3 regions of the Kitasatospora sp. NPDC048194 genome follow, and region 3 is predicted to be linked to each of the others. Evidence: riboswitches for the same ligand, from Rfam matches in the RefSeq annotation. Region 3 holds a riboswitch; each other region holds the start of a gene.
What was found. A riboswitch is a leader RNA that binds a small molecule or an ion and turns the genes downstream of it on or off. The one in region 3 is predicted to bind thiamine pyrophosphate.

Region 1 (12,598 bases), on a different contig from region 3:
CGCCCGGCATCAGGGTGACCAGGACTCCCCGGTCGGCGCCGAGCAGTGCGGCGCCGGAGGCGAGGACGGCGTCCAGGGTGGCGGTGAGGCCGCGGGCGCGGGCGAGCCGTTCGGTGTGCTCGTGCAGGCTGGTGATATCGGACAGGCGTCCGGCCAAACGGTCCTGCACGGTGCCGGAGGGCGCCGCGAGGTCGCCCCCGGTTCCCTCCGGGGTGTCGGCGGGGCCGGGCAGACCCGGCGGGTCGAGGACGGTGAGGCCGCCCGGGCAGCCGGGTTCGCAGAGCTCGGCGGTCGTCGGCGACGGGTGGGAGGTCGACGGGTGGGACTCGGTCATGCCGCCACTCCTGACGCGGTGCTACGTGCCATGCGGAACCCCCAGATACGGCCGATGTGGAGCGAGCACGGCCAAAGGACGCGTTTCGTCTCGTTTCGCTACTACTCGTCATTGATCGACAGCAATGCCACCACTTCTACACAGGCCATTCGGGGCATGTCCAGATCCGGGGCGCCGCGGTGGCCGTTCCGCTCCGTCATCACCCCGGTCGGAGGGCGTGAACGGTTCGTGCGCGCGCCGGTCGGGTCCGCAGGCATGGAGGGGGCCGGGAGCGGGCAGAACCGTGGGGACGGACCGGGCGGCCGTCCGGATCGTATGCCCGAGCCGCCCGCGCATTGGGCCGGCCGGAAGTCTCTCACTCGTACGGTGGAACCGAGCGCGCCCGGGCGGCGTCCATCCGGTCGCATACGGGATTCTCGTTCCAAGGGCCTGTTCCAGTGCGCGGCCCTTCTCATGTCGTGCTCCACACCGTGCTCCACGTCGTAGCCGCGCCGTCCGCCGTGCCGCCCGCCCCGCTCCGCGCCGCCCGGGGCCGTGCCGCCGCGGGCCCGCGTGGCGAGTCCCGACGGATGCCGGTGGGGCGGAGCGAACCGAGCGGTCAGGGAAAGGAACGAGCGCCATGCGTGAGAACCCGAAGAGCCGGCCGAAGGAGTCGTCCGCCCGGTTGGACGCGGCCCTGACGGCCGCCGTCGAGTACCGCTGGCCGGTGGTGCCGGGCACCGTGCTGTGCGGTGGGCGCTGCTCCTGCGGGGATCCGGACTGCCCGGTGCCCGGCGCGCATCCGCACGACCCGTCGCTGCTGGCCGCCACCACGGACCCCCGGATGGTGCGCTGGTGGTGGGAGCGGCAGAGCCCGGACGCGCCGGTGCTGGCGGCCACCGGCTCCGCCGTCGCCGCGGTCTCGCTGCCCGCGGCGGCCGGGGCGCGGGCCCTGGTCTACCTGGGCGCGCTGCGGCTGCCGCTCGGCCCGGTGCTCGCGATGCCGGGCCGCTACGCGTTGCTGGTGGCCCCGTACTCGCTCGACGCACTCGGCGAGATGCTCGCCCAACTCCCTTGGGTACCGGGATCGTTGCGCTACCACGGGCCGGGCGGATTCCTCCCGCTGCCGCCCGGCGGGGCGGCCGCGGGGGTCCCCCCGGTCGGAGGCTGGGGGAGGGTGCGCTGGGTGCTGGCGCCGAAGCCGGCGGCGGACGGTGGCGTCCGGCTGCCGCAGGTCGGGCCGCTGCTGGGCGAGTTGGTGGACGCGACGGTCCGGCTGGACAGCGGGCACTCGGCGCACTGACCGGCGCCGGCTTCGCGGGCCCTCCGGGGCCCGCTCGGGCGGGCCGTTCGAACGGGCCGCTCCGGAAAGCAAAAGATCCGGCCGCTGGCGACGGGGGATGCACCAGCGGCCGGACTCTTTAGACAGTAACAAGGATCCGCGCCCGCGCCAATTTCCAAGAGGCCCTCCAGGGCCGGAAATTGCCCCTTCATGGCGACAATGTGACGCGTATCACCCGAATCCAGCGGGCTTTAGTTCAAGGTGACCTGACGGTTCACCAGGTTCGCGCGGGCGCGCCGCTCCTCGGCGGTCAGCGGGGTCCCGTCGGCGAGGACGGCCGAGAGGCGCTCGGCGAACTCCGCGGCCGGCTTCTCGCAGTCGGTGGCGGTCATGGCGAGCGGGAGGTCCCACACCGGGACGGTCAGGCCGTGCGCCCGGAAGGAGCCGACCAGGCGGGTGTCCGGGCCGAGCGAGGCCTCGCCGGCGGCGTTCAGCCGGGCCAGCGCGTCCAGCAGCTTCTCCTCGGGCACGGTCATCACCCAGCGCAGGTGGTTCTTGTCCGGGGTGCCGCACCAGTAGGCGGCGTCCAGGCCCGCCAGCTTCTCGGTCGGGATGGCCGAGGCGTTGGCGCGCTCCAGCGAGGCGGCGACCTCGCCGGTGGCGGTCTCGGCGTCCTCCAGCCAGAACTCGAAGCCGGTGTGCACGGTGGGCGTGAACTCGGCGGTGGTGTCCAGCAGGTCCTGGAGGCGGCGCCCGCCCGGCACGGTCCGGCGGGCCGGCACCGGGGTGCCGGGCTCGGTGGCCAGGGCCAGCTCCAGGGCGTCCGCGAGGTCCCGGCTGAGGTCGCCGGAGGCGGACTGGGTCTGGAGGCCGAGCAGGATCGAGCCGTCCTGGCGGCGCAGGGCCGGCCAGGCCAGCGGCAGCACGGTTGCCAGGGTGACGGACGGGACGTCGCCGTTGGCGGTCTCGGCGACCCCGGGCGCGAGCGTCAGCGGCGCCGTGGCGGCCGGCACCAGCTCGCGCAGCGCCACCCAGTCGGCCTCGCCCGGCAGGCCCTCGAACGGGCGGTGCACCAGCTCCTGCACCGCGTGCGAGGCCTCCCGGCCGTGGCAGGCCTTGTAGCGGCGGCCGGAGCCGCAGGGGCAGTTCTCACGGGCCCCGACCACGGGGATTTCGCCCGCGACGGCGGTGGTGGACTGGCGCTGCGGCGCCTTCTTGGCGGCCTTCTTGCCCATGGTGCGGCTCTCCCGGGAACGGTGGTCCTTTGCTCCGGGAAGCCTACTGACGTTCCCCGGGCACGCGGGAACGCGTCGGGGCCGGCGCCGTACGGGCGTCCGGTCGGCAGGCGTGCGGCCCGCCGTACGGGCGTCCGGTCGGCAGGTGTGCGGCCCGCCGTACGGGCGCCTGGTCCGCCGGTGTGCGGCCCGCCGTACGGGCGTCCGGTCCGCAGGCATGTGGCCGACGTACGGGCGCCTGGTCCGCCGGTGCGCGGTCGGCGGCCGGCGGCAGGAGAGCGGTGGCCGTGGGACGGCGCGTCAGGCGCTGCGCGCGTCGCCGCCGGTGCGCCGGGCGTGCCGGGCCCGGGTGGGCAGTGCTGCCCAGACCGTCACCTCGCCGGGCGCGTCGCGCACCCCCCAGTCGCCGGCCAGCTGGTCGACGATGCTCAGGCCGCGGCCGCCGCGCGAGGTCAGCGAGGGGCTGGCGGGCAGCGGCCGGGTGGCCGCGCCGCCGTCGGTGACCTCCAGGGTGAGCACGCCGTCCGCGTGCACCTGCCAGCGGACCAGCACCCCGCCGTCCGGTCCGTCCGAGCCGTCCGTGCCCTCGCCGTGCTCCCGGCCGTCCACCGCAGGGTGCGGCCCGGAGGGGACGCCGACCAGCAGCTGGTCCACCACCTCGGCCCGGGCCCCGCGGCCGAGGGCGGGGAGCGGACCGAGCGGGCGGGCGTACCGACAGGCGTTGCTCAACAGCTCGGAGAGGACCAGGACGGCGTCGTCGATCACCGGCTCGGGTATCCGCCGCTCCCCCAGGTCCCGACGCAGCCTGCGCCGGGCGACGCCGACACTCGCCGGACAGTGCGGTACTGCCATGGTCGAAGAAGTCGGCCCGACTTCTGCGGGCACCGAACGCGCCACCATCAACGCCACCCCCGGACCTCCTTCAGCGTATGCCGAGGGATGGATGCCCCTTGGTAATGCGTTGGAAACGACCGCCGGAGGATCCCGGGGGTCCATTTCCGGCGGTGCGACTCAGGGTCGACGAGAGGTCATTCCGTGCTCACCCTCCGTCGCGCCGACAGCAGGAATTCCGGCAAAACCGTGCACGGAAGGTTTGGCTGCCGACCGGAGGGATCACGTTCGTCCGGCCCGGTCCCCGGCCCGCCGCCCGAGCACCGCCCGAGCACCGCCCGACCACCGTTCCCCCCGCCGGACGATCACCGGGCGATCGCCGGACGATCACCGCCCGAGCTGCGCCAGCACCTCGGCGGGCCGGTTGGTGATGATCGCGGACACCCCCAGCTCCAGGCAGAGTTCGACGTCGGCCGGCTCGTCCACCGTCCACACGTGCACCTGGTGCCCCAGCTCCCGCAGCCGGGTGACCAGCTGCGGCCGGGCCCGGACCAGGTCGATGCCCGGACCGGCGATCCGGGCCCCGCCCGGCAGCGGACCGCCCGGCCGCAGACGGCCCAGCAGCGGCAGCATCCGTTCGAACAGGAACACCCGCTGGTACTCCGGCGCGTCGAGGGCCACCCGGTTCAGCGCGATCGAGGAGAAGCTCATGATCCGGGCGGACGGGCGGTCGCCCTCCCGGCTCGCGCCGATCTTGAACCGTTCCAGCATCCGCAGCAGCTCGGCCTCGACCCGGCCGCGGAAGCGCACCGGGTGCTTGGTCTCGATCGCCAGGTCCACCGGGCGCCCGCAGTCCACCACCAGCTCCAGCAGGCGCTCCAGCCGCAGCACGCCGCGCAGCTCGGGGTCGGTGCTGGGGCGGCCGGTCTTCCAGGCGCCGAAGTCGTACGCCTCCAGCTGGGCCAGCGTCATCGCGGAGACGGTGCCCTGGCCGTTCGACACCCGGCCGATGCGGCGGTCGTGCACGCAGACCAGCTCGCCGTCGGCCGTCACCCGGACGTCGCACTCGACGGCGTCCGCGCCCTCGTCGAGCGCGCGCCGGTAGGCCGCGAGGGTGTGCTCGGGCAGGGCGTGGGAGGAACCGCGGTGGGCGATCACCTGGACGGAGGGCGCGGTGCGCGCCTGCGTCGAGGACAGGTCTGGGCTGGTCACGGCCCCAACGATAGGCGGCGCAGGTGAAGCGGAGGCGAAGGCGGTCCCAATCCCCGGGGCCGACTCCGCCTCCCGCGCCTCAGCTCCGCCCCCCGCGCCTCAGCTCCGCGCGGCGCGCCGGGTCAGCGGGGTGAGCGCCCAGGTCGCCAGGGCCGGTACCAGGAAGGCGAACAGCGAGGCGGAGGTCCACTCCTGCGGGGTGAAGTGCAGCGCCTGCTGTGCCGAGGTCCAGAAGTCCGTCCACCAGGCGGCGACCGCGGTCGGCGCGATGAACTGGTAGACCGCGAAGCCCAGGGCCCACGGCAGCAGCATCAGCCAGCGCGACGGCGCCGTGTCGGAGAGGTCCCAGCCGTGCCGGCCGGCGCCGAGGAAGTAGTCCACCGCCAGCACCGCGAGCAGCGGGACGAACACCGAGCCGATCAGCCCGAGGAAGTTGTTGTAGGTGTCGGTGAACCTGTCGATCCGCAGCGCGAGGACGGTGGTCAGCACGCCGATCCCGCCGCTCAGCACCCGGCGGTCCACCCGCGGCAGCAGGTTCTGCAGCGACATCGCGGTCGAGTACACGTTGGCGAAGGACTGGTCGGTCTCCCGCACCACCAGCACCAGCAGGAACAGCCAGCCGGCCCAGACGCCGAGGAAGGAGTCGAACATCCGGCTCGGGTCGCCGTCGGACTGCAGCAGCGCCATCAGGCCGAGCACGTAGCACCAGACCTGGGCGACGGTGTAGCCGGAGAAGCTGCCCCAGAAGGCCGAGCGCGCGGTGCGGGAGTGCCGGGTGTAGTCGGCGGCCATCGGTACGAAGGAGATCGACACCGCGATCATCGCGTCGGTGGCGCCCAGGAAGCCGTGCCAGTTGCCCGCGCCCGGGTCGGGCACGCCCTGGCGGCCCAGCTGGACGGTGAAGTACACCATCGCGACGGCGACCGCACCGGCCACGAAGCGGCGCAGCACCGCGATCGCGCCCAGCGGCCAGATCGTCAGCGCGGTGGTCAGCGCGCCCGCGAGCAGCACGAACAGCCAGCGGTAGCCGCTCGTGTGGGCGACGGTCTGCGCGCCCGCCGTGATGGTCAGCAGCTCGAACACGCCCCAGCCGATGCACTGGACGATGTTCAGCACGGTCGGCAGGTAGGACAGCCGGGTGCCGAACAGTCCGCGCAGGTTGGCCATCGCGGGGGCACCGGTGCGGGCGCCGATCAGCGCGGCCACGCCGAGCATCGCGGTGCCGACGGCCGTACCGGTCACGATCGCGGTCACCGCGGCGGCCAGCGACAGCTCGCTGCCCTTCTCGCCGAGCACGGTGGCGGCGGTGGAGAAGCCGATCAGGCTGACGCCCAGGTTCATCCAGAGCGCGAAGTGGTCCCGGAAGCGCAGGGTGCGCGGCGGCTCGGTGTCCAGCACCAGCGGCGCCTCGACCCGTTCGGTGGCGGTGGCGGTGGCGGCGTTGGCCGGGTCCGTGTCCCGGCGCGCGTCCGGGCCCCCGGGACGATCAAGGAAATCCTTGGACGCGGAGGCGTTCGAAGAAGAGGATGGCGAAGCAGGCGGCATGGCCGATACTCCCTACGCCGGCATTACCCGGACAGGTTCCGGCGGTCAGCGCCCCCTCGACGGTCCGCCCGCTACTGCTTGGCGTACCGTCGACATGCGCACTCTCAGCCTGGTCGGTCCAAGCTCCCGCGTGTCAGTTGTGAGCGACAGGCTAACCGGCGAGGGTACGAACGCCAAGGCCACGGGTGGGCCGTCCGCATCGCGGAACGCCCGGACGGGGGGAGGGGAGTCCCTCGACCGCCGCCGCCGGCGCCGCCGTGGAAGCCGGCTCCGGCGCTGTCGTCGGCACCGGCTAAGGATTCTTATGAGTTCTTCAGAGGGGTCCTTACGGCAATCGAATCGATGGTGCGAAAAACTATGGTCCTTGGTTCTGTCAGCTATGGAGGTCGTCCGTGAGCACCGAGCGCGAGGTTGGGCCCACCGGGCCGCAGGGGGAGCAGCCCGCGGGTCCCCAGGAGGCGGCAGGGGCCGCTCCCGAAGGCACCGCTCAGGGAGGTCACAAGCCGACCATGGCGTTCGGTCGGGTCCCCGAGCCCGAGGCGAGGCCGGCGGCCGCCGATCCGGCTCCGGCCGACGCCGCCGAGGGCGGGCACCGGGCGACCATGGCGTTCAGCCGGGTCCCGGCGCCGGAGGCCGGGCCCGCGCCGACCGCAGCCGAGGGCGCCGCCCCCGAGGGCACCTCGGCCGAGGGCGGTCACAAGCCCACCATGGCCTTCACCAAGGTCCCCGCGCCCGAGGCCCCGGCGGCGCCCGCCGTCGACCCGGCCACCGGCTACGTCGACGCCCCGCCGCCCGTCCTGCCGCCCGCGCCGCCGGCCGCGGCCCCGGCGGCGTCGCCCGCGGCCCCGGTCGCTCCGGCCCTGCCGCCGGCTTCCAACCCGTACGCGACCCCCTCCCACGGCGTGCCCGCCGCCGGCGCGCACGAGCCGTACGGTGCCGGGCCCGGCGGTGCGCCGGCCCAGCACGGCCACCACCCGTTCGGCGCCGGCCAGCCGCTCGGCGGCTGGGGCGCCGGCCACGACGCCACCTCCGGCGGTGCGGGCTACCCGGGCGGCCCCGGCGGCCCGCTCGGCTACCCGGCCGACCACTCCGGTGGCCCCGGCGGCCCGCGCAGGAAGCGCGGCGGCCTGGTGGCCCTGCTCGCGGCGGTGGCACTGGTCGCCGGTGTGGCCGGCGGCGCGATCGGCGTGGTCGCCGCCGACCGCAACGACAGCAGCAGCTCGGCGAACGACCACCGCAGCACCACGGTCCAGGCCAGCAACACCCAGAAGAACGAGCCCGCCCCCGGGTCGATCGCCGCCATCGCGCAGAAGGCGCTGCCCAGCGTCGTCACCATCAAGGCGCAGGGCAGCACCGAGTCGGGCACCGGCACCGGCTTCGTCTTCGACACCGAGGGCCACATCCTCACCAACAACCACGTCGTCGCCCCGACCCTCGGCGGCGGCAAACTGACCGTCAAGTTCGCCGACGGCTCGTCGTACAGCGCCTCGGTGCTGGGCCACGCCGAGGGCTACGACGTCGCCGTGGTCAAGATCGACAACCCGCCGAAGGACAAGCTGGCCCCGCTGGCGCTGGCCGACTCCGACAAGGTCAACGTCGGCGACGCCACGATCGCGATCGGTGCGCCGTACGGCCTGGAGTCCACCGTCACCAGCGGCATCATCAGCGCCAAGGACCGCCCCGTCGCCTCGGGTGACGAGACCGGCTCGCAGGCCTCCTACATGAACGCCCTGCAGACCGACGCCTCGATCAACCCCGGCAACTCCGGCGGCCCGCTGCTCGACTCCAGCGGCGCGGTGATCGGCATCAACTCGGCGATCCAGTCCAACGCCTCCGCCAACGGCCGGGCCGGCAGCATCGGCCTGGGCTTCGCCATCCCGATCAACCAGGCGAAGTGGGTCGCGGACACCCTGATCAAGACCGGCAAGCCGGTCTACGCCAAGCTCGACGTGCTGCGCAACGACGACTACAAGGGCGACGGCGCGCAGATCCAGACCCGCGACATCCAGGGCCAGCCGGCCGTCACCCCCGGCGGCGCGGCCGACAAGGCCGGCCTCAAGCCGGGCGACGTGATCACCAAGCTCGGCGGCGCGCCGATCGAGAACGGTCCCGCCCTGGTCAGCCGGATCTGGACGCACAAGCCGGGCGAGACCGTCGACGTCGAGTACACCCGCAACGGCCAGACGTTCACCACCAAGGTCACCCTCGGCCAGCGGGACGGGGACCAGTGACCGGGGCGCGCGGAATCGTGTGCACCGAACCCCGCCGGACCCGTTAGGCTGACCTCCGCCTGGAGAGCTGCCCGAGCGGCCTAAGGGAACAGTCTTGAAAACTGTCGTGGCGTGACCCGTCACCGTGGGTTCGAATCCCACGCTCTCCGCCGGTAGGAGAACCACCTGCACAGGGCGGGTGCCGAGACCACTCGGCACCCGCCCTCGGTGTTTCCGGGGCCGGCTTCCGGGCGGGCCGAGGCCCACTTGCCCACCCCCTGCCCTCGGGGCAGAGTGCGGAGGGCGGGGGCGGGTGGGCGCGGAGCGGAGGCGGCGATGGGTGACCTGACGGACCGGCTGGCGCAGGGCCTCCCGGCGGAGGCCGTCGTGGTGGACCCCGGTGTGACCGCCGCCTACAGCCACGACATGGCCGGTTTCTGCGCCGCGGGCACGCCCGCGGTGGTGGTGTTCCCGGAGACGGTGGAGCAGGTGCAGCACGTGCTGCGCACGGCGACCGAGCTGCGGGTGCCGGTGGTGCCCCAGGGGGCGCGGACCGGGCTGTCGGGGGCGGCGAACGCGGTGGACGGCTGCGTCGTGCTGTCCCTGGTGAAGCTGAACCGGATCCTGGAGATCGACCCGGTGAACCGGATCGCGGTGGTGGAGCCCGGTGTGGTGAACGCCGAACTGTCGCGTGCGGTGGGGGAGTTCGGGCTGTACTACCCGCCGGACCCGTCCAGCTGGGAGTCCTGCACGATTGGCGGCAACATCGGCACCGGCGCGGGCGGCCTCTGCTGCGTGAAGTACGGGGTCACCGCCGAGTACGTGCTCGGGCTGGACGTGGTGCTGGCGGACGGGCGGCTGCTCTCCACCGGGCGCCGGACGGCCAAGGGCGTGGCCGGGTACGACCTCACCCGGCTGCTGGTCGGCTCGGAGGGCACCCTCGGGGTCGTGGTGCGGGCGGTGCTGGCGCTGCGGCCCGCGCCGGCTCCGCAGTTGGCGTTGGCGGCGGAGTTCCCGAGCGCGGACGCGGCCGGGGCGGCGGTGTGCGAGGTGATGGCGCGCGGACTGACCCCGTCGCTGATGGAGCTGATGGACGCGGTCTCGGTGCGGGCCGTCAACGAAATGGGGCGGATGGGTCTGCCGGAGTCGACCCGGGCGCTGCTGCTGGTGGCCTTCGACGGGCCGGACCGGGAGGCGGAGCTGGCGAGGGCGGCCGCACTGTGCCGGGAGGCCGGGGCGACCGAGGTGGTGCCGGCCCAGGACCAGGCGGAGTCGGACCTGCTGCTGGCGGCCCGGCGGCTGGCGCTGCCCGCGATGGACCGGCTGGGCACCACGATGATCGACGACGTGGCGGTGCCGCGTTCCCGGTTGGCCGAGATGCTGAACGGCGTCGCCGAGATCGCCGGACGGCACGACCTGACCATCGGGGTGGTCAGCCACGCCGGGGACGGGAACACCCATCCGATCGTGATCTTCGACGCCGCGGACGCGGAGCAGGCGGTCCGGGCCCAGCGCTCCTTCGACGAGATCATGGCGCTCGGGCTGGAGCTGGGCGGCACGATCACCGGTGAGCACGGCGTCGGGCTGCTCAAGCGGGAGTGGCTGGCGCGTGAGCTGGGGCCGGTCGCCCTGGACCTCCAGCGGCAGGTGAAGGCGGTCTTCGACCCGCTGGGAATCCTCAATCCGGGTAAGATGGTCTGATTTTCAAAACCCCTGGAGAATGTCACTGGATGGGCCATTTTTCCCGTCTTTTCCATATGACTTTCGGATCGTCTGTGAATGGCTGAAAAGTCGACATGGAAGGGTGGTCGAACTTTTCGGGGGCGCGTTCACGTCCGGACTGCGCCGGGGTGGTGCGACCGGCGACTCCGGTGACGTGGGGGGCGCCGCTTCGCGCAGGTCGCCGATCGGCCGTCGTTCAGGCGACATCGCAGGTCGGGAGCGGTGTGTCGGCGGCCCGTCCGGATCCGAGGCCGGTATTCGCGGCCCGAGTGGATATCACGCGAAAGGGCGAAAAACGCGGCGTCGGCTAGTGCTTTGTCGATTTGTTGCGGAAGTCTGGCTTCCGGCGTCGCAGCCACCGGGCGTTCGTCTGGCCGGCGAACTCCCGCAGCTCGTGCTCCGATTGCACGATGAACAGTTTCTTGGAGGTGCACATGGCTTGCAAACACACCCGTCGGGTGTGCGGCCTTCTGCTCGCCGCCCCATTGGCGGCCGGCCTGCTGCTGGCGGGTGCCGGCGCCGCGGCCGCCGACGACGGCGCGGGTGCTGCGGGCGGCTCCAACGCCGGCGTGGTGTCCAACAGCGGCACGGGCAACGTGTTCGGCGGGGTCGACGGCAACTACGTCTCCACCCAGCAGACGGCGACCGGCGCCGGTGCTTCGAACCAGGCCAACACCCTCGCGGCGAAGGACAACGCGGGCAACGTCCTGGCCGGTCAGGGCAACAAGAACATCAACGTCATCTTCGCGCCGGTCCCCCACTGACCGCCCCGGGCACCACCGACGGCGGGGGCGCCGGAGGTGGACGACCGCGGGTGGACCGACCACCCGTGGAAGGGCCCGGAGCAGTCCCCGGGTGGTTTCCGCCCGGGTGCGGATCGGACAGGGCGCATGGACCGGCAAGCGGAAAGGGTCGCCGCGAAACCGGACTCGTGGGCGGTGCCGCCATCGGCACCGCCCACGAGCGCGTCCGGTGCCCGGCGCCGTCACCGAGGGCCCGCGCCGGGAGCCGTCGGCCCACGGCGGTACGGTTGCGCTCCGACAGCGCACCACGTGCCCGGGCCCGGAACGGACCGGCCCGGCCGGCGCGACGACCGCGGCAACCGGAAGGAAGGGCGCGCGATGGCGGCGGAGGACGAGGACCTGACCGGTGCGGACGGGGCCGGGTCGGCACCCGAGCCCGAAGCCGAGGCATGCCCCGCGCCGCCGGACGAGCACCGGCCCGAGCCGAGGTCCGTCCCCGAGCTGCTGCTCGGCCGCCCGCCGATGGCCCGCCCGCTGCCCTCCTTCGACCACGAGGCCGCCCCCGCCGAGCCCGGCCCGCTGTTCGTGGAGTGGCTCGCCACCGCCCTGGACGCCGGGGTGCTGGACCCGCAGGCCTTCACCCTCTCGACCGTCGACGCGGACGGCGTGCCGGACGCCCGGGTGCTGGTGCTGCGCGACGTCGACGCGGCCGGTACCGGCTGGAACTTCTCCGCCGCCGCCGACAGCCCCAAGGGCCGTCAGCTCGCCGACCACCCGGCCGCCGCGCTGTCCGTCTACTGGCCGCAGCTGGGCCGCCAGGTGCGGGTCCGCGGCACCGTCGAGCGGGCGGCCGACCTGGTCGCCGCCGCGGAGTTCGCCACCCGCTCCCCCGCCGCCCGGGTCGGCGCGCTGGTCGGACGGCAGAGCGAGCCGCTGGGCGCGCTCACCGAGTACGACGAGGCGGTGGCGGTGGCCCGCCGCCGGCTGGAGGCCACCCCGGACGCCGTCGCGGCCGGGCACGCGGTCTACACCCTGTGGGCGCACGAGGTGGAGTTCTGGCAGGGCGACCCGCAGCGCCGGCACGTCCGGCTGCGCTACACCCGCACCGGCCCGGTCCGCAGCCCGGAGTGGTCGCGCACGCTGCTCTGGCCGTAGCGCCCCCTGGCGGCCGGGGCGTCCCGGCCGCCGCGCGCCCCAGCGGCAGCGCACCCCGGCCGTGGCGTTCCCGGTGCGGCGCTCCCCCGCCCGTAGCGTTCCCGGCCGTGCCGCTCCCCCGTGCGGCGCTCCCGGCCGGGGGCCGCGCGCCCGTAGCGCCCGGGACGCGGCCCCCGCGCGGGGCCCTACCGCCGCCCGGTCAGCGTGGCCCCCACGCTGGCCGCGACCACGCAACCGATTCCGGCCAACTGCGCGGCACCCAGCAGCTGGCCGAGCACCACCAGCCCGACCAGCGCGCTGACCGCCGGCTCCAGGCTGACCAGCACGCTGAACACCCGCTGGGGCATCCG
Region 2 (3,703 bases), on a different contig from region 3:
GCCGCTCCCCGGAGACCAGTCCCGGGGAGCGGCGCCTTCCGGAGCCACGTCGCGCGTCAGTCGGCCAGCGGGAGGTAGACCCGGTGGCCCTGGGCCTTGAACTCCTCGGACATGGCCTGCATCCCGGCCACGGCCTCCGCGCCGAACTCGGTGGAGACGGCGGCCGAGCCGTCGCCGTGCTCGTCGCGGATCTTCTGCGAGATCTTCATCGAGCAGAACTTCGGGCCGCACATCGAGCAGAAGTGAGCCGTCTTGGCGGGCTCGGCGGGGAGGGTCTCGTCGTGGAAGTCCCGTGCGGTCTCCGGGTCGAGGGCCAGGTTGAACTGGTCTTCCCAGCGGAACTCGAAGCGGGCGTCGGACAGGGCGTCGTCCCAGGCCTGGGCGCCGGGGTGGCCCTTGGCGAGGTCGGCGGCGTGGGCGGCGATCTTGTAGGTGATCACGCCGGTCTTGACGTCGTCCCGGTTGGGCAGGCCCAGGTGTTCCTTGGGGGTGACGTAGCAGAGCATCGCGGTGCCCCACCAGGCGATCATCGCGGCACCGATGCCCGAGGTGATGTGGTCGTAGCCGGGGGCGACGTCGGTGGTGAGGGGGCCGAGGGTGTAGAACGGCGCCTCGTCGCAGATCTCCTTCTGGAGATCCATGTTCTCCTTGATCTTGTGCATCGGGACGTGGCCCGGCCCCTCGATCATCACCTGGACGTCCCGCTCACGGGCGATCCGGCCCAGCTCGCCGAGGGTCCGCAGCTCGGCGAACTGCGCCTCGTCGTTGGCGTCCGCGATCGAGCCGGGGCGCAGGCCGTCACCGAGCGAGAAGGTGACGTCGTAGCGCGCCAGGATGTCGCAGAGTTCCGCGAAGTTGGTGTACAGGAAGTTCTCCTGGTGGTGCGCCAGGCACCACGCGGCCATGATGGAGCCGCCGCGCGAGACGATCCCGGTCTTGCGGCCCGCGGTCAGCGGGACGTACCGCAGCAGCACGCCGGCGTGGACGGTCATGTAGTCGACGCCCTGCTCGCACTGCTCGATGACGGTGTCCCGGTAGACCTCCCAACTCAGCTCCTCGGCCCTGCCGTCCACCTTCTCCAGGGCCTGGTAGAGCGGCACGGTGCCGATCGGCACGGGGGAGTTGCGCAGGATCCACTCGCGGGTGGTGTGGATGTTGCGGCCGGTGGAGAGGTCCATGACGGTGTCGGCGCCCCAGCGGGTGGCCCAGGTCATCTTCTCCACCTCCTCCTCGATCGAGGAGGTGACGGCCGAGTTGCCGATGTTGGCGTTGATCTTCACCAGGAAGTCGGTGCCGATGATCGCCGGCTCCACCTCCGGGTGGTTCACGTTGACCGGGATGACGGCCCGGCCGCGGGCCACCTGCTCGCGCACGAACTCGGGCTCCAGGCCCTCGCGCAGCGCCACGAACTCCATCTCCGGCGTCACCACGCCCCGCTTGGCGTAGGCGAGTTGGGTGACGGCGGCGCCGCCGCGGCCACGCAGCGGGCGGCGCGGGCGGCCGGGGAAGACGGCGTCCAGGTTGCGCAGGTCGCCGCCGCGCGGCGCGGTGTGCCTGATCCCGTCGTCCTCCGGGCGCGGCTCCCGGCCGTCGTACTCCTCGACGTCGCCGCGCTGGCGGATCCAGGCGTCGCGCAGCGCGGGCAGGCCGCGCCGCACGTCGGGCTCGTACGCCGGGTCGGTGTACGGGCCGGAGGTGTCGTACAGCGGGACGGCCCGGCCGTCGGTGAGCCGCACCTCGCGGTAGGGCACCCGGAGGTCCGGGCGGGAGCCGCTCCGGTAGGCCTTGCGCCAGGCCGGGCTCGGGTAGCCGGTGCGCTCGCTGCTGGGGGTGCTCGGGGCAGGCTGCGGCTGTGCTTCGAACGTGGTCATCTGACCTCTACTCCCTACGCCGGCATTATCCGGTCCAGGTTCCTGCGGTCGACGCAGCCGTCGGTCCGTCCGTCGACGTCCCGGTCAGCGTCCTCTCAGCCCGGTGCTCCGAGCTCCCGCGTCCGCAGGCGGTGTTGCCTGCACATGACGCCCAATACCGTAGCGAGCCGGTCGCCGCAGGTCCAGACGGCCCGGGCGGCGGTCCGGCCGGAAAAGGCCGGGGCCCGGCCCCCGTGGACGGGGTACCGGGCCTCCGGACGTGGGGCGGTGCCGGGGTCAGCTCCGCGCGGCCTTCTTCACCAGGATCACCACGGCGGCCGCGATGCCCACCACGACCAGCAGCTTGATCACGATGCTCAGCAGGGCGCCGACCACGCCGAAGACGAAGGCGATGAGGTTCCAGGCCAGCACCAGGACCAGCACCGGGATGACGATGTTGCGCACCCAGGAGGGCAGCGACTTCCAGAGCTCGGCCATGTCGGTTCCTCTTCTCCCCTCGGGTCGGCTGCCGTCCGGTGCCGCATCCCGCTTGCTGTCGATGCTTCGATCGTACGGGGGTCCCAGCGGCGGAACGAGGCCCGACGGCCCGGAGAGAACCCCTAGATCCCCCCGATCCCCGCCCCCGGGGTGACCCCCTAGAGGACCGGGTCGGGCACCCCCGGACGGCGGTCAGACCGGCCAGCGCTCCCCGCGCCAGGCGGCGTCCCAGAACATCCACTCGTAGCGCGAGGTCGTCCTGAAGTGCTCGACCACCCTGCGGCGTTCGGCCGCGGACAGCTCCTCGCCGATCCGGTCGGCGAGCGCCAGCACCCGGCGCACCACGGACTGGAAGGCCTCGTCGCCGTAGGTGGCGATCCACTTCGTGTACAGCGGGTCGGGGGAGCCCTGGGCGAGCAGCGCCTCGCCGACCCGGGCGTAGATCCAGTAGCAGGGCAGCACCGCGCCGAGCGCCTCGGCGAAGGACCCGCCGTAGACGGTGGCCAGCAGGTAGCTGGTGTAGGCGCGGGTGGTGGGCAGCACCGGCTCGGCGGCGGCCTCCTCGGCGGTGCCGCCGAAGGCGGTGAGGAACTCCGCGTGCATGCCCTGCTCGGCGGCCAGCGCGCCGACCGCGTCGTCGGCGAAGGCCCGGACGTCCTCCTCGCCGGGCGCCTTGGCGGCGCAGACGGCGAGCGCGCGGGCGTAGTCGCGCAGGTAGTGGGAGTCCTGGACGACGAAGTGGCGGAAGGCCTCGCGCGGCAGGGTGCCGTCGGTGAGGCCGCCGATGAAGGGGTGGGCGAGGATCTCCGCGTAGATCGGCTCGATCGACGCCCAGAGTTCCTCGGTCAGGCTTCGGCTCATGGCGACGACCCTAAGCGAACGGTCCCCGGGGCGGACCGGCGACCGGGGACACCGGGGCAACCGGGGAGGCCCGGCCCGGGCAACCGGGACGACCGGCCACCGGGACGCCCGGCAACCTGGGCGACCGGCGCTCAGTCCTCCGGCGGGGAGAACACCACCAGCACCCGCAGCTCCTCGGTGATGTGGTGGAAGCGGTGCGGGGTGCCGGCCGGGACGTACACCACGGTGCCGCGCGCCACGGTCGCGGTCTCGGAGCCGACGGTCAACTCCGCGCGGCCGCTGATCACCTGGTAGATCTCGTCCTTGTCGTGCGCGGTCTGCGGGTCGGTGTCGCCGGGGGAGAGCGCGTACAGCCCGGCGGACATCCGCGGTTCGCGCAGGAACCGCAGGTACGCACCGTCGTTGGCCGCCCGCTCGGCGTCCAGTTCGTCCAGCCGGAACAGCTTCACCGCCGCGTCCTCCCTCGTCCGCCCACCGCGTGGACCAGGTGCATT
Region 3 (12,598 bases):
CCGGCCCGGCCGGGCGGTGCGCACCGGGGTCGGCTCGTCGTACGGGCGGGGCTCGACGAGCAGCTGGTCCATCAGGTCGGCCGGCACGTCCAGCACGCTGGTGCGCTCCGGCGCGGGGGCGTCCGCGGGCCGGACCGGCGACTGGATCACCGAGGTCGGCTCGCTGGTCGGGTAGCGCGGGCTGGGCCGGGTGGAGGCGGGCGGCTCGGCGTCCAGCTCGTCCGGGGTGAGGGTGCGCCGGACCCGCTGGAGCGCGGCGAGCAGCTCGACCGCGTCGTAGGGCCGGGCGTCCGCCGCCCGGGCGCAGGCGCCGGTCACTATGGCGTCCAGCGCGGGGGCGACCTCCGGGGCGACCAGCGAGGGGGCCGGGACGTCCTCGTGCAGGTGCTTGTACATGACCTGGACGGGATTGTCGCCGGTGTGCGGGCGGCGGCCGGTGAGCATCTCGTACAGCAGGATGCCGGCCGCGTAGACGTCCACCCGCTGGTCGGTGGGGGCGTCCGGGAGGATCTGCTCGGGCGCCAGGTAGGAGACGGTGCCCAGCACGGTGCCGCCGGTGGCGGTGCTGGTGGAGGTGGGCGCGCCGTCGGCGGTGCCGAGCACCCGGACCAGGCCGAAGTCGGCGACCTTGACCAGGCCGCTCTCGGTGATCAGCACGTTCTCGGGCTTGACGTCCCGGTGGACCAGCCCGGCCCGGTGGGCGGCGCCGAGCGCGGCGAGCACCGGCTCCAGGACGTCCAGCGCGGCCCGCACCGACAGGGCGCCGCGGTCGCGCAGCAGGTCGCGCAGGGTGCGGCCGGGGACGTACTCCATGGCGAGGAAGACGTTCCCGCCGTCCGCGCCCTGGTCGAAGACGTTGACCACATTGGGGTGGGTGAGCTTGGCGACGGCTTTGGCCTCGCGGATGAAGCGGGCGGTGAAGCCGTCGTCGCCGGCCAGCTGGGGGTGCATCACCTTGAGCGCGACCACCCGGTCCAGCCGGGTGTCCGTCCCCCGGTAGACGGTGGACATCCCGCCGGTGGCGATGCGCTGCTCGACCCGGTACCTGTTGTCGAGGAGGGTGCCGATCAGGGGGTCGTGCAGTGCCATGTCCACCCGGGCGAGTGTAGTGGGGCGGACGGACGCCGGTCCCGGAGGACGCCGTCTCCGGGACCGGCTTGTGACATGCGCGACGGCCTCAGAACGCCGGACGCTCGCGGGTGTCCAGATCGGCCCGGCCGGCCATCGCGGAGGAGGCCTCGGCGTGGAAGCGGCGCGGGATGCGGCCGGCCCGGTGGGCGAGCCGGCCGGCCTCGGCGGCGTGCCGCATCGCCTCGGCCATCAGCACCGGGTCCTGAGCGCGCGTCACCGCGGAGGCGAGCATCACCGCCGCGCAGCCCAGCTCCATGGCCAGCGCGACGTCGGAGGCGGTGCCGGCGCCCGCGTCCAGGATCACCGGGACGCCCGCGCTCTCCACGATCAGCTGGAAGTTGTGCGGGTTGCGGATGCCCAGTCCGGAGCCGATCGGTGAGCCCAGCGGCATGATCGCCGCGCAGCCGACGTCCTCCAGCTTGCGGGCCAGCACCGGATCGTCGTTGGTGTACGGGAGCACGGTGAAGCCGTCGTCGACGAGGGTCTCGGCGGCGTCCAGCAGCTCGATCGGATCGGGCAGCAGGGTGCGCTCGTCCGCGATCACCTCCAGCTTCACCCAGTCGGTGCCGAGCGCCTCGCGGGCCAGCCGGGCGGTCAGCACGGCCTCGCCGGCGGTGTAGCAGCCGGCCGTGTTGGGCAGCACCCGGATGCCGTTGCGGGTGAGCACGTCCAGGACGGAGCCCTGGGTGCCGGCGTCCACCCGGCGCATGGCCACCGTGGTCAGCTCGGTGCCGGAGGCGAGCAGGGCGCGCTCCAGCACCTCCAGGCTCGGTGCGCCGCCGGTGCCCATGATCAGCCGGGAGGAGAAGGCCGTCCCGGCGATGGTGAGAAGGTCGTCGGCCATGGTGTCAGCCTCCCTGGACGGCGGTGAGGATCTCGATCCGGTCGCCGCTGTTCAGCGGCGTGTCGGGCCACGAACTGCGCGGCACCACGGCCTCGTTGAGTGCGGCGGCGACCCCGGCGTTGGCCTTGCTGACGCTGGCCACCAGCTCGGCGAGGGTGGTGGCGGCGGGCAGCCGGCGGGGCTCGCCGTTGACGGTCAGGGCGATCTCGGTCATGCGGGGGCCTTCGCGGTGGAGTGGTCGGGGGAGAACCGGGTGGGCGTGAACGGCCTTGCGAGATCGGGGACTTCGCCGGTCGTCAGGTACTCGGCGACCAGGTCGGCGGTCACCGGGGTGAGCAGCACGCCGTTGCGGTAGTGGCCGGTGGCGGCGACCAGCCCGGGCAGCGCGGTCGGGCCGAGCAGCGGGGCGTTGTCCGGCGAGCCGGGGCGCAGCCCGGCGGAGCTCTCCACGAGCGGGAGTTCGGTGATGCCCGGCACCAACTCGTGTGCGTCGCGCAGGAGTTCGTACACGCCACCGGCGGTGACGGTGGTGTCGTAGCCCTGTTCCTCGGTGGTCGCGCCGATGACCAGCTCGCCGTCCTCGCGCGGCACCAGGTACAGGTGCTGTCCGCGCACCACCGCGCGGACGTTGCGGGACAGGAACGGCCGGTACGCCTCGGGGACGCGCAGCCGGAGCACCTGCCCCTTCACCGGGCGGATCGCCGGCAGCACGCCCTCCGGCAGGCCGGGCAGGCGGTGGCTGTGCGGGCCGGCGGCGAGCACGACCCGGTCGGCGGTCACCGTCCCGTGCGTGCTGAGCCGGGCGCCGACCGCGCGGCCGCCCTCGACCAGCAGCTCGACCGCCTCGGCCCGGTGGATCCCGACGGCCGCGCGCTCGCAGGCGCGCAGCAGCGCCCGGAGCAGCCGCCGGGGGTCCACCTGATGGTCGTCCGCGACGTGCAGGCCGCCGCGCACCCCGGGCGCGAGCATCGGCTCCAGCCTGCGGGCCTCCCGGCCGGTCAGCCAGCTGGAGTCCAGACCCAGCCGCTGGTGGAAGGCGTGCAGGTCGCGCAGTTCCTCGCGGTCGTCGGAGTCCAGTGCGACGGCGATCGTGCCGCAGCGGCGGTAGCCGGTGTCCTCGCCGCCGCTCGCCTCGGCGAGTTCGGCGGCGAACGCCGGGTACCGCTCGTTGGAGGCCATGCCGAGGCGCAGCAGCGGCTCCTCGCCGTACTGGAGCTCGGTGACCGGCGCCAGCATCCCGGCCGCGACCCCGGCCGCCCCGCCACCGGGGGAGGGGTCGACCACGACCACGTTCCGCGACCCGCGCTGTGCGGCGCGCCACGCGACGGCGAGGCCGATGACGCCCCCGCCGATCACCAGCACGTCGGCGTGGACGCCTGAGGGCGAGCGTGACAAGGCTGCTCTTCTCCCTTCGCCGGTATGACCCGGATCAGGTTCGGACGGTCGCGGGCCGTGCCAGCCCGCCTCTCAGCCCGGTACGCCGGGCTCCCGTGTGGTGCACCCACCTTAACGCCGGGGGTCGGCCCGGCCGAAGGCCCTCGGGCGACGCGGGACGGCCGAGCGGGGCGGGCGGCCGAGGGGCGGGCGGGCGCCAAGTGCCCGTTGCGGTGCTGAGTACAGTGACGGGCGTGGCAGAGCTGAGCGGAACGGATCGGGTGGTCGTCGTCGGGGCCGGGCTGGCCGGGGCGCAGTGCGCCCTGAAGCTGCGGCAGGACGGCTGGCGGGGGCGGATCACGCTGGTCGGCGAGGAGACCCACGCGCCGTACGACCGGCCGCCGCTGTCCAAGGACGTGCTGCTCGGCAAGGCCGACGCCACCACCCTGGACATCGACTACGGGCAGCTCGGCATCGAGCTGCTCCTCGGCCGTCGCGCCACCGGCCTGGCCGCCGGCGTGCTGCGCACCGACGGCGGCGACCTCCCGTACGACGCGCTGGTGATCGCCACCGGCGCGACCCCGCGCGCACTGCCCGGCGCCGAGCGGGCGCACCTGCTGCACACCCTGGACGACGCCCTGGCGCTGCGCGCGCTGCTGCGCCCCGGGCTGCGGCTGGTGCTGGTCGGCGCGGGCTGGATCGGTGCCGAGGTGTCCACCGCCGCGCGGCAGGCCGGCTGCGAGGTGACCGTGGTGGAGGCCGGCCCGGCGCCGGTGCCGGGCGCCCTGCCGGCCGCCGTCGGCACGGCGATGGCCGCCTGGTACGCCGAGGCCGGGGTCGAACTGCGCTGCGGGGTCGGGGTGGCCGCCGTCGAGGAGGGCGCGGTGCTGCTGGCGGACGGCTCGCACCTGGCCGCCGACGAGGTGGTGGTCGGCGTCGGCGCCCGGCCCGCGACCGGGTGGCTGGCGGGCTCGGGCGTCGAACTGGACGCGGCGGGCTCGGTGGTGGTGGACGAGCGGCTGCGCACCGGCCTGCCCGGGGTCTTCGCCGCCGGGGACTGCGTGAGCTACCCGTCGGCCCGCTCCGGTGGCCGGCTGGCCGTCCAGCACTGGGACCACGCGCTGCAGTCCGGCGAGGCCGCGGCCGCCGCGGTGCTCGGGGCGGACGCTCCCTACGACCCGGTGCCGTACTTCTGGTCCGAGCAGTTCGGGCGGATGGTCCAGTACGCCGGCCGGCACGCCGAGGGCGACGAGCTGCTGTGGCGCGGCAGCCCCCAGGACGCCGCCTGGTCGGTGCTCTGGCTGCGCGACGGGGTGCCGAGCGCGCTGCTGGCCGTGGACCGGCCGCGCGACCTCACCCAGGGGCGGAAGCTGATCGAGCGCGGCACGGCGGTGGACCGCGCCCTCGCCGCCGACCCCTCGGTGCCACTGAAGTCGGCCGTCGCGGGGTAGCGGCTGGTGCGCGGCGGGCCGCCGAGGTGGCAGTCTGGTGGCGTGAGTGAGATCGAAAGCAAGATTGAAGCCCTGATCCCCGAGTGGATGTACCTGCCCGACATCTCGGAGCTGTGGGGAGTGCGGGTCACCGAGGTGCGTGACCTGGTCCGCAACGGCGGGCTGATCGCCGTCCGGCGAGGCCCGAACAAGTCACTGCAGGTCCCGGCGGCCTTCATCGAGGACAAGGGACTGGTCAAGCACCTGTCCGGAACCCTGACCGTGCTGCGGGACTGCGGGTTCAGCGACGAGGAGATCCTGGAGTGGCTCTTCACCGAGGACCCGTCGCTGCCCGGCAGCCCGATCCAGGCGCTGCGCGAGAACCGCGGCACCGAGGTCAAGCGCCGCGCCCAGGCGATGCTCATCTGATGGCGGCGGACACGCTGCGCGACCGCCTGGCCGACGCCCGGCTGTACCTGTGCACGGACGCCCGCCGCGAGCAGGGCGACCTCGCCGAGTTCCTGGACGCCGCGCTGGCCGGCGGAGTGGACGTCGTCCAGCTCCGCGACAAGGGGCTGGAGGCCAAGCAGGAACTGGCGGCCCTGGAGGTCTTCGCCGACGCCTGCCGCCGCCACGGCAAGCTGCTGGCCGTCAACGACCGGGCCGACGTCGCCCACGCGGCCCGGCCGGACGTGCTGCACCTCGGCCAGGACGACCTGCCGGTGCCGGCCGCCCGGGCGATCCTCGGCGAGGACGTGCTGATCGGGCGCTCCTGCCACGCGGAGTCCGAGGTGGACGCGGCGATCGCGGAGCCGGGCGTGGACTACTTCTGCACCGGTCCGGTCTGGCCGACGCCGACCAAGCCGGGCCGCTTCGCACCGGGCCTCGGCCTGGTCTCGTACGCGGCGAAGCAGCCGACCGACCGGCCGTGGTTCGCGATCGGCGGGATCGACCTCGGCAACCTGGACGAGGTGCTGGCCGCCGGGGCCCGCCGGATCGTGGTGGTCCGGGCCGTCACCGCGGCGGAGGACCCGCGGGCGGCCGCCGCCGAGCTGTCCCGCCGGGTGCGCGCGGCGCTCTGACCGGCCGCCGGTCGAACGGACGGGCCCGCCATCGCCTCGGCGACCGGCGGGCCCGTCCCGTCGTCCGGTGCTGCCCGGGAACGGTCAGTACGTGCGGACGGTGGCGGCCTCGGCCAGCGCCAGCAGCACCGCCCGGGCCCGCTCGTCGGCGAGCGGCGCCGCCTCCAGCGCGCCCAGCGACTGCCGCATCAGCTCCTCGATCCGGCGCTCCACGAGCTCGGGCGCGCCGCTGCGGGCGACCAGGTTGCGCAGCTCGGTGACCTCCTCGGCGGCGAGGTCCGGCGCGCCGAGCCGGGCGTCCAGGTGCCGGGCGTCGGCGGGCGGCAGGGCACGCATCGCGTGGGCGACCAGCAGGGTGCGCTTGCCCTCGCGCAGGTCGTCCCCGGCCGGCTTGCCGGTGACGGCGGGATCGCCGAAGACCCCGAGCAGGTCGTCCCGCAGCTGGAAGGCCTCGCCCAGCGGCAGCCCGAACGCCCCGAGGGCCTCGACCAGCTCCGTCCCGGCCCCGGCGAGCAGGGCGCCGACCTGCAGCGGCCGCTCGATCGTGTACTTCGCCGACTTGTAGTGCAGGACGGTCTGCGCGCGGTCCAGCGCGCCCCCGTCGGCCGAGTCGCCGGCCACCGGCTCCAGCACGTCCAGGTACTGGCCGACCATGACCTCGGTGCGCATCAGGTCGAACACCGGCTTGGCGGCCAGCACGGCGGCCGGGTCCAGTCCGGAGCGCAGGAACAGTTCGTCGCACCAGATCAGCAGCAGGTCGCCGAGCAGCACCGCGGCCGAGGCACCGTACTGCTCGCGGTCGCCGCGCCAGCCGCTGTCCCGGTGGAGGGCCTCGAAGCGGCGGTGGACCGACGGCAGGCCGCGGCGGGTGTCGCTGCGGTCCATCAGGTCGTCGTGCACCAGCGCGCTGGCCTGCAGCAGCTCCAGGGCGGCCGCCGCGGCGGCGATGCCCGCGTCGTCGGCGGGGCCGCCGGCACTGCGCCAGCCCCAGTAGCAGAAGGCGGGGCGCAGCCGCTTGCCGCCGTCCAGCAGGAAGTCGCGCAGCGCGTCGCAGGCGGGGCCCAGCTGGGGCGAGATCTTGCCGAGCAGCGCGGCCTGGCCGTCCATGAACGCGGCGAGGGCGTCGTTGACGCGGGCGCGGACGTCCTCCACGTCAATGGGGTTGGCCGGCCGGTTGCTGGACGAGGTCACGATGCTGCTCCGCTGGTTCGCTGGGGTGCAGCAAGCGTAGCGGGGGAGCCGGGAACGGGCGTGCGAGCGGGACGGCGGGGGCCGCCGGGAGCGGAGCGGAACGGGGTCCACCACGTGTCCCACATGGTGGAACCGGGTTGTCCGGCCCCTTCGAGAGCCGGATAACCTGCCAGCATGGCACTCGGCATCGCCTCCACGAGGTCGGACCGCGCACAGACGGTCCGCGACCTCCTGGCGGCCGGAAAGCGCTCCTTCTCCTTCGAGTTCATGCCGCCGCGCAGCGAGGCCGGCGAGCACAAGCTGTGGGACGCCATCCGTCGGCTCGAACCGCTGGACCCGAACTTCGTCTGCATGACGTACGGCGCCGGCGGCTCCTCGCGCGAGCGCACCGTCAACATGGTCGGCCGGATCGCCACCGAGACCACGCTCACCCCGGTCGCCCATCTGACTGCGGTGGACCACTCGACCGCCGAACTGCGCAACATCATCGGCCAGTACGCCGACCAGGGGGTGCGGAACATCCTCGCGGTCCGCGGCGACCCGCCCGGCGACCCGATGGGCGAGTGGGTCCGCCACCCGGACGGCGTCACCTACGCGTACGAGCTGGTCGAGCTGATCAAGGGGATCGGCGACTTCTGCGTCGGCGTCGCGGCCTCGCCGAACATGCACCCGCGCTCGGACAACTGGGACGACGACATCCGGCACTTCGTCGCCAAGGTCCGCTCCGGCGCCGACTACGCGATCACCCAGATGTTCTTCGAGGTCGACGACTACCTGCGGTTCCGCGACCGGGTGACGGCCGCGGGCTGCGAGACGCCGATCATCCCGGAGATCATGCCGGTGACCAACGCCAAGCAGCTGGAGCGCTTCCCGCAGCTCAGCGGCTCCGCCTTCCCGGTGGAGCTGGAGGCCCGGCTGCGGGCGGCCGTCGACGACCCGGCGGCGCTGCGGGCGATCGGCATGGAGCACGCCACCGCGATGGCCGAGCGCCTGCTCGCCGAGGGCGCGCCCGGCCTGCACTTCATCACGCTCAACCACTCGACGGCGACGCTGGAGATCTACCAGAACCTGGGGCTGCACCGGCGGTAGGGTCTCTTCGGCCGCTGTTCACGGGCCCGTCACCGTTCGGCGGTGGCGGGCCCGGTGACGTGCCCCGTCCGGCTGCGACCGGTGCCGCCGACGGCGGGAACGCGATGCGGTACCCCGGCCGTTGAACCGGTACAGTCGCCGCACACGCGCGGCGCGCGCGGGCACGCGACTGGAGGTAGCGCGCGGATGGGCATCGGATTCCTGCTCCTGTACGTCGCGTTGGCGGTGGTGGCGCTCTGGCTCGTCGCCGAGGTCCTGCTGCAGAACCGGGCCCCGCTGCACTGGCGGGTGGTCGCCCTGGTCGGCTTCCTCGGGGTGGCCGCCGGGATGGCGCTCGGCTCGGTCGTGGTGATCGGTGCCGGAGCCGCGTCCTTCGCCGTCGGCCAGGCCTTCGTCACCCTCTCGGTCAAGCGCGGCTACCGCACCGGCTGGTCCCTGCGCACGCCCGACGGCGGCCTGCCCGGCCCGCTGGCCAAGGTGCCGCTGCTCGGCGCCCTCACCGGCGGCGCGGCGGCGGTCGCGGCGGCCGCGGTGCCCGAGGAGCGGGTCGGCGAGGTCAGCGCGGTCGAGGAGCCGCCGGCCCCGGAGCCGGCCGCCGAGGACGCCCCGGAGGTCGAGCAGACCGCCGCCTTCGAGATGCAGGAACTGGCCCAGGACGGCGTCTACGCCCCCGCCTACTACGAGCAGTCGGCCCAGCAGCAGCCCCAGGAGCCGTACGCCGCGGCCTACCAGTCCGGCTACGACCAGCAGCAGTGGCAGACCCAGCAGCAGCCCGCCTTCGCCTACGACCAGCAGCAGTCCTACGGCTACCCCCAGCAGCAGGACCCGTACGGCGGCTACCAGCAGGCCCACGACCCGTACGCGGGCTACCAGCAGCAACCGCACCAGCAGCAGGCCTGGGACCCGAACGCCCAGCAGCAGTGGCAGCCCCAGCCCGAGCAGCAGCACACCCAGGGCGTTCCGCAGCAGCCGGTGTACGACCAGAGCGGCTACGGCTACCAGCAGCAGCACACCTGGCAGCAGGGCTGACGCCCGGCCGTCGGCGTCACGCCGGACCGATCAGGCCGGCCGCGATGCAGGCGGACATCCCGGCGCGGGAGAGCCCGCCGCCCGGGTGGGCGTTGCCGCCGACCAGGTAGAGCCCGGGGACGGGCGACTCGTTGGCGGCCTTCAGCCACGAGCCCGCCGACCCGGCCAGGGCGGGGCGGGCGACGGCGCCGCCGAGGGCGCCGGTCTCCCGGCGGGTGTCCTCCGGGGTGCGGACCACCCGCCACAGCAGCCGCTCGCGCAGGCCGAGGCCGGCCGCGTCCACGTGGGCGAGCAGCCGGTCGGCGTAGCGGTCGGCGACGCAGGGGGCGGTCCAGTCGGCGTCACCCTGGGCGGGGACGGTCGCGGTCAGCACCACGCTCTCGTGGTCGTCGTCGGGCCGCAGCGCCGGGTCGTCCGGGCGCAGCACCTGCACGGTGGGGCGCTCGCAGGGCGGCCCCGCGAGGCTCAGGGCGCTCTCCTCGGCGGCCGGATCGGCCGCGTGCACCACCGTCCGGTGCGGGGTGCCCTCCGGGCGGCGCCCGCGCAGGGCCAGCAGCACGCTGAACCGGCCGGGCACCCCGTGCGGCCGCCACTCCTCGGGCGGCTCCCCCGGCCACTCGGCGAGGCCGTGCGCGAAGAGGGCGCCGGCGTCCATCGCCGACACCACCAGATCCGCGTCGATCCGGCCGTCCGCCGTCTCGACCCCGCGCGCCCGACCGCCCTCGACCACCACCCGGGTGACGGGGGTGTCGAAGCGGAATCCGACCCGGCGCAGCTCGCAGCGGCGGAACACCGCCTCCGCGAGGGCCCGCAGACCACCCCGGACGTACCAGACGCCGAAGGACTGCTCCATGTACGGCAGCACGGTGGCCCCGGCCGGGGCCCGCCCCGGGACGAAGCCGTGACGCAGCGCCGGCTCGGACAGCAGGGCGGTCAGGCCCGGGTGGCCGCCGAGCTCGCGCCGCGCCACGTCCGCCAGCGTCCACGGGCGCGGGCGGCGCAGCCGGGCCAGGCCGGTCCGGGGCGGCACGGGGTACGGGTCGGTCCCCAGGAAGCCCCGGTCGGCCGGGAGCGGCTCCTCCAGCAGCGGGCGCCGGGTGGCCTCCCAGACCGTCCGGCCGCGGTTCATCACCTCGCTCCAGCGGGCGCCGGAGCCCGCGCCGAAGGCGGCGTCCAGGGCCTGGCTGACGCCGCCGCGCGAGGCGTTGGGCAGGGTGACGGCGGTGCCGTCGGGGAGCAGGTGCCGGCTCTCCGGGTCCACCGGGGCCAGCTCGACCAGCTGTTCCAGCGGCTCCTTGCCGGTCTTCAGCGCCAGGTCGCGGTAGACGGCCGGCAGCGGGAGCAGCCCGGGGCCGGTGTCGAAGGCGAAGCCGTCGCGCTCGTACCGGCCGACCATGCCGCCGTACGTGCCGCCCGCCTCGCAGACCGTCACCCGGTGGCCGAGGGTCGCCAGCCGGGAGGCCGCCGCGAGCCCGCTCATTCCTGCACCGATGACGACGATCTCTGCCATGGCCCGATCCTAGCTAGGGCTTGTCTGACAATTCCCGTCGGGCGCGCGACGCCGGACATCCCGGCTGGACGCACCGGCGAAACGTCCAAGTACGACCCAGTACGAGGACGCTTCGCCCGCACGCCCATCCGGGCGCCCAACGCCGCGCGCTGATCCGACGCGAATTGTCAGACAAGCCCTCGGGGCCCGTGCCCGGACCCCTGCCTGCGGGGCGACGCTCCGCAGGCCCGGCCGGGAGGCCCTGCACGGCGCCCGACTAGGGATGCCCGGCCCGGACGCCCGCCCCGGTCGCCCCGGCCACCCCGGCCACCCCGGTCTTTCCGGCCGCCCGGGCCGCCCGGCGTTCGCGGCGGCGGGCCCGGAAGGCGCGGATCCTGCGGACCGCCAGCCGGACCAGCAGCAGGCCGACGGCCAGGACGGCGGCGGCGAGCGAGGCGGCCAGCCAGGGGTGGAAGATCGCCAGGGTGACCAGACCGGCCACCGAGAGGTCCTCCGCCACGCTGACCACGATGTTGCTGGCCGGCTCCGGCGAGGTGTTCACCGCCATCCGCAGCGAGGCCTTCACCAGGTGGCTGACCAGCGCCGTGGTGCCGCCCACCGCGCCGGCCGCGAGCTCGCCGAGCGAGCCCGGGTCGGCGCTCGCGATCAGCGCGCCCACGACGGCACCCGCGACCGGCCGGATCACGGTGTGCACGGCGTCCCAGACGGTGTCCACGTACGGGATCTTGTCGGCCACGGCCTCCAGCGCGAACAGCACCGCCGCCGCGATCAGCACGTCGGTGCGCTCGAGCGCGTGCGGCACGGACTCCGCGTCGGCGAATCGGCCCAGCAGGCCCAGCAGCAGCACCACCGCGTACGCGTTGACGCCGCTGGCCAGGCCGCTGGTGAAGATCAGCGGCAGGACCGTCATCGTGTCCCCCTCCTCGCACATCCGTCGTCGGCCCGGTCGGCCGTCGCGGTCCCGGTGGGCGACTCCGGGAAAACCCTCGCCGGATCGCCCGGCCCGCCGTACCGTACCGGGAGCCGGGACGCCGCGGACACCGCCGCGGTTCCGGCCCGGGCGGAGGCGGGCGGATCTGAGTACGGATACTCAGGTCCACGGTTGAGTAGTTCAGCGGATGGCCCGCGACCTGCCGGGACGGGAGAGTGGTGGCACCCGGGAGGGCGGCGCGTCGGGCGCCGGCCCGCCCGGGTGGCGGATCCGTCCGTCCCCCCGGCCGGGAGTGCCCGGGGACGGCGGCGGAAGGTCCGCACGAGGGCCGGTCACGGACCCGCACCGCCGACACGGGGCGGCGGAGCGGGCCGGGGGGAGACCGGTCGCCGAGGGGGACAGCGCCCCGCCTCCCGGTGGGGGGACGGCGGGGCGACGGCACACGGCGGCGGCGCGGCACGGGGGAAGGGCCCGCGCCCGCCGCCGGTACGCCGACCGGGCGGGGATTGTCAGTGGTGCCGTTCACGATGGTGGAGCACGGACCACCCGGTCCGCGCGCTGCCTCGGAACGGGGGAGACCATGACCATCAGCCGTCCTGAGCCCGTCACCGCCCGCCTCCACTCCGCTGCCCAGCCGCACGCCCCGGGTCCCTCCGGAGGGCGCCCGGCGGGCCGTGACGTCCATCCGGTGCTGCGCCGGATCACCGCGCCGCCCGCCGCCCTGGACCTGCTCTCCGACGCCCACCGGACGCTCACCCGAGCCCGCGCGCTGGAGGATCCGCTGGAGCGCTACGCCACCGCCCACCTCGCCGCGCTGCGCACGGTGGCCGCCGTGCTGGCCGTGCGCGGCCGGCCGGAGAAGAACCCGCGGCGGCGCAAGGCCATCCGCAGCGCCTGGGAGGTGCTGCCCGAGGTGGCCCCCGAGCTGGCCGAGTGGGCGGGGTACTACGGAGCCGGCGCCCGCCGCCGGGCCGCCGCCGAGGCCGG

Region 1: linked by a shared signal. The riboswitch ahead of ACGF07_RS10490 (purine-cytosine permease family protein) and the one ahead of thiO (glycine oxidase ThiO) in region 3 are both predicted to bind thiamine pyrophosphate.
Region 2: linked by a shared signal. The riboswitch ahead of thiC (phosphomethylpyrimidine synthase ThiC) and the one ahead of thiO (glycine oxidase ThiO) in region 3 are both predicted to bind thiamine pyrophosphate.

Annotation. Positions count from the first base shown of each region.
Region 1 covers NZ_JBIDAK010000006.1:86,630-99,227, forward strand. Annotated here, with positions in the region: gene ACGF07_RS10465 (PP2C family protein-serine/threonine phosphatase) at 1-334, opposite strand, end outside; gene ACGF07_RS10470 (bifunctional DNA primase/polymerase) at 954-1,616, shown strand; gene ACGF07_RS10475 (DUF5926 family protein) at 1,847-2,830, opposite strand; gene ACGF07_RS10480 (ATP-binding protein) at 3,131-3,682, opposite strand; gene ACGF07_RS10485 (glycerophosphodiester phosphodiesterase family protein) at 4,049-4,873, opposite strand; gene ACGF07_RS10490 (purine-cytosine permease family protein) at 4,973-6,418, opposite strand; TPP riboswitch at 6,411-6,558, opposite strand; gene ACGF07_RS10495 (S1C family serine protease) at 6,928-8,649, shown strand; tRNA gene ACGF07_RS10500 (tRNA-Ser) at 8,711-8,798, shown strand; gene ACGF07_RS10505 (FAD-binding oxidoreductase) at 8,965-10,329, shown strand; gene ACGF07_RS10510 (hypothetical protein) at 10,761-11,114, shown strand; gene ACGF07_RS10515 (pyridoxal 5'-phosphate synthase) at 11,472-12,248, shown strand; gene ACGF07_RS10520 (DMT family transporter) at 12,434-12,598, opposite strand, start outside.
Region 2 covers NZ_JBIDAK010000003.1:271,652-275,354, forward strand. Annotated here, with positions in the region: gene thiC (phosphomethylpyrimidine synthase ThiC) at 57-1,871, opposite strand; TPP riboswitch at 1,866-2,001, opposite strand; gene ACGF07_RS06255 (DUF5326 family protein) at 2,148-2,348, opposite strand; gene tenA (thiaminase II) at 2,541-3,209, opposite strand; gene ACGF07_RS06265 (cupin domain-containing protein) at 3,341-3,658, opposite strand.
Region 3 covers NZ_JBIDAK010000005.1:110,069-122,666, forward strand. Annotated here, with positions in the region: gene pknB (Stk1 family PASTA domain-containing Ser/Thr kinase) at 1-1,089, opposite strand, end outside; gene ACGF07_RS09090 (thiazole synthase) at 1,178-1,975, opposite strand; gene thiS (sulfur carrier protein ThiS) at 1,980-2,189, opposite strand; gene thiO (glycine oxidase ThiO) at 2,186-3,370, opposite strand; TPP riboswitch at 3,365-3,477, opposite strand; gene ACGF07_RS09105 (NAD(P)/FAD-dependent oxidoreductase) at 3,595-4,800, shown strand; gene ACGF07_RS09110 (Rv2175c family DNA-binding protein) at 4,843-5,208, shown strand; gene thiE (thiamine phosphate synthase) at 5,208-5,861, shown strand; gene ACGF07_RS09120 (polyprenyl synthetase family protein) at 5,946-7,052, opposite strand; gene metF (methylenetetrahydrofolate reductase [NAD(P)H]) at 7,227-8,141, shown strand; gene ACGF07_RS09130 (hypothetical protein) at 8,328-9,170, shown strand; gene ACGF07_RS09135 (phytoene desaturase family protein) at 9,187-10,680, opposite strand; gene ACGF07_RS09140 (DUF4126 domain-containing protein) at 10,937-11,590, opposite strand; gene ACGF07_RS09145 (SAV_6107 family HEPN domain-containing protein) at 12,192-12,598, shown strand, end outside.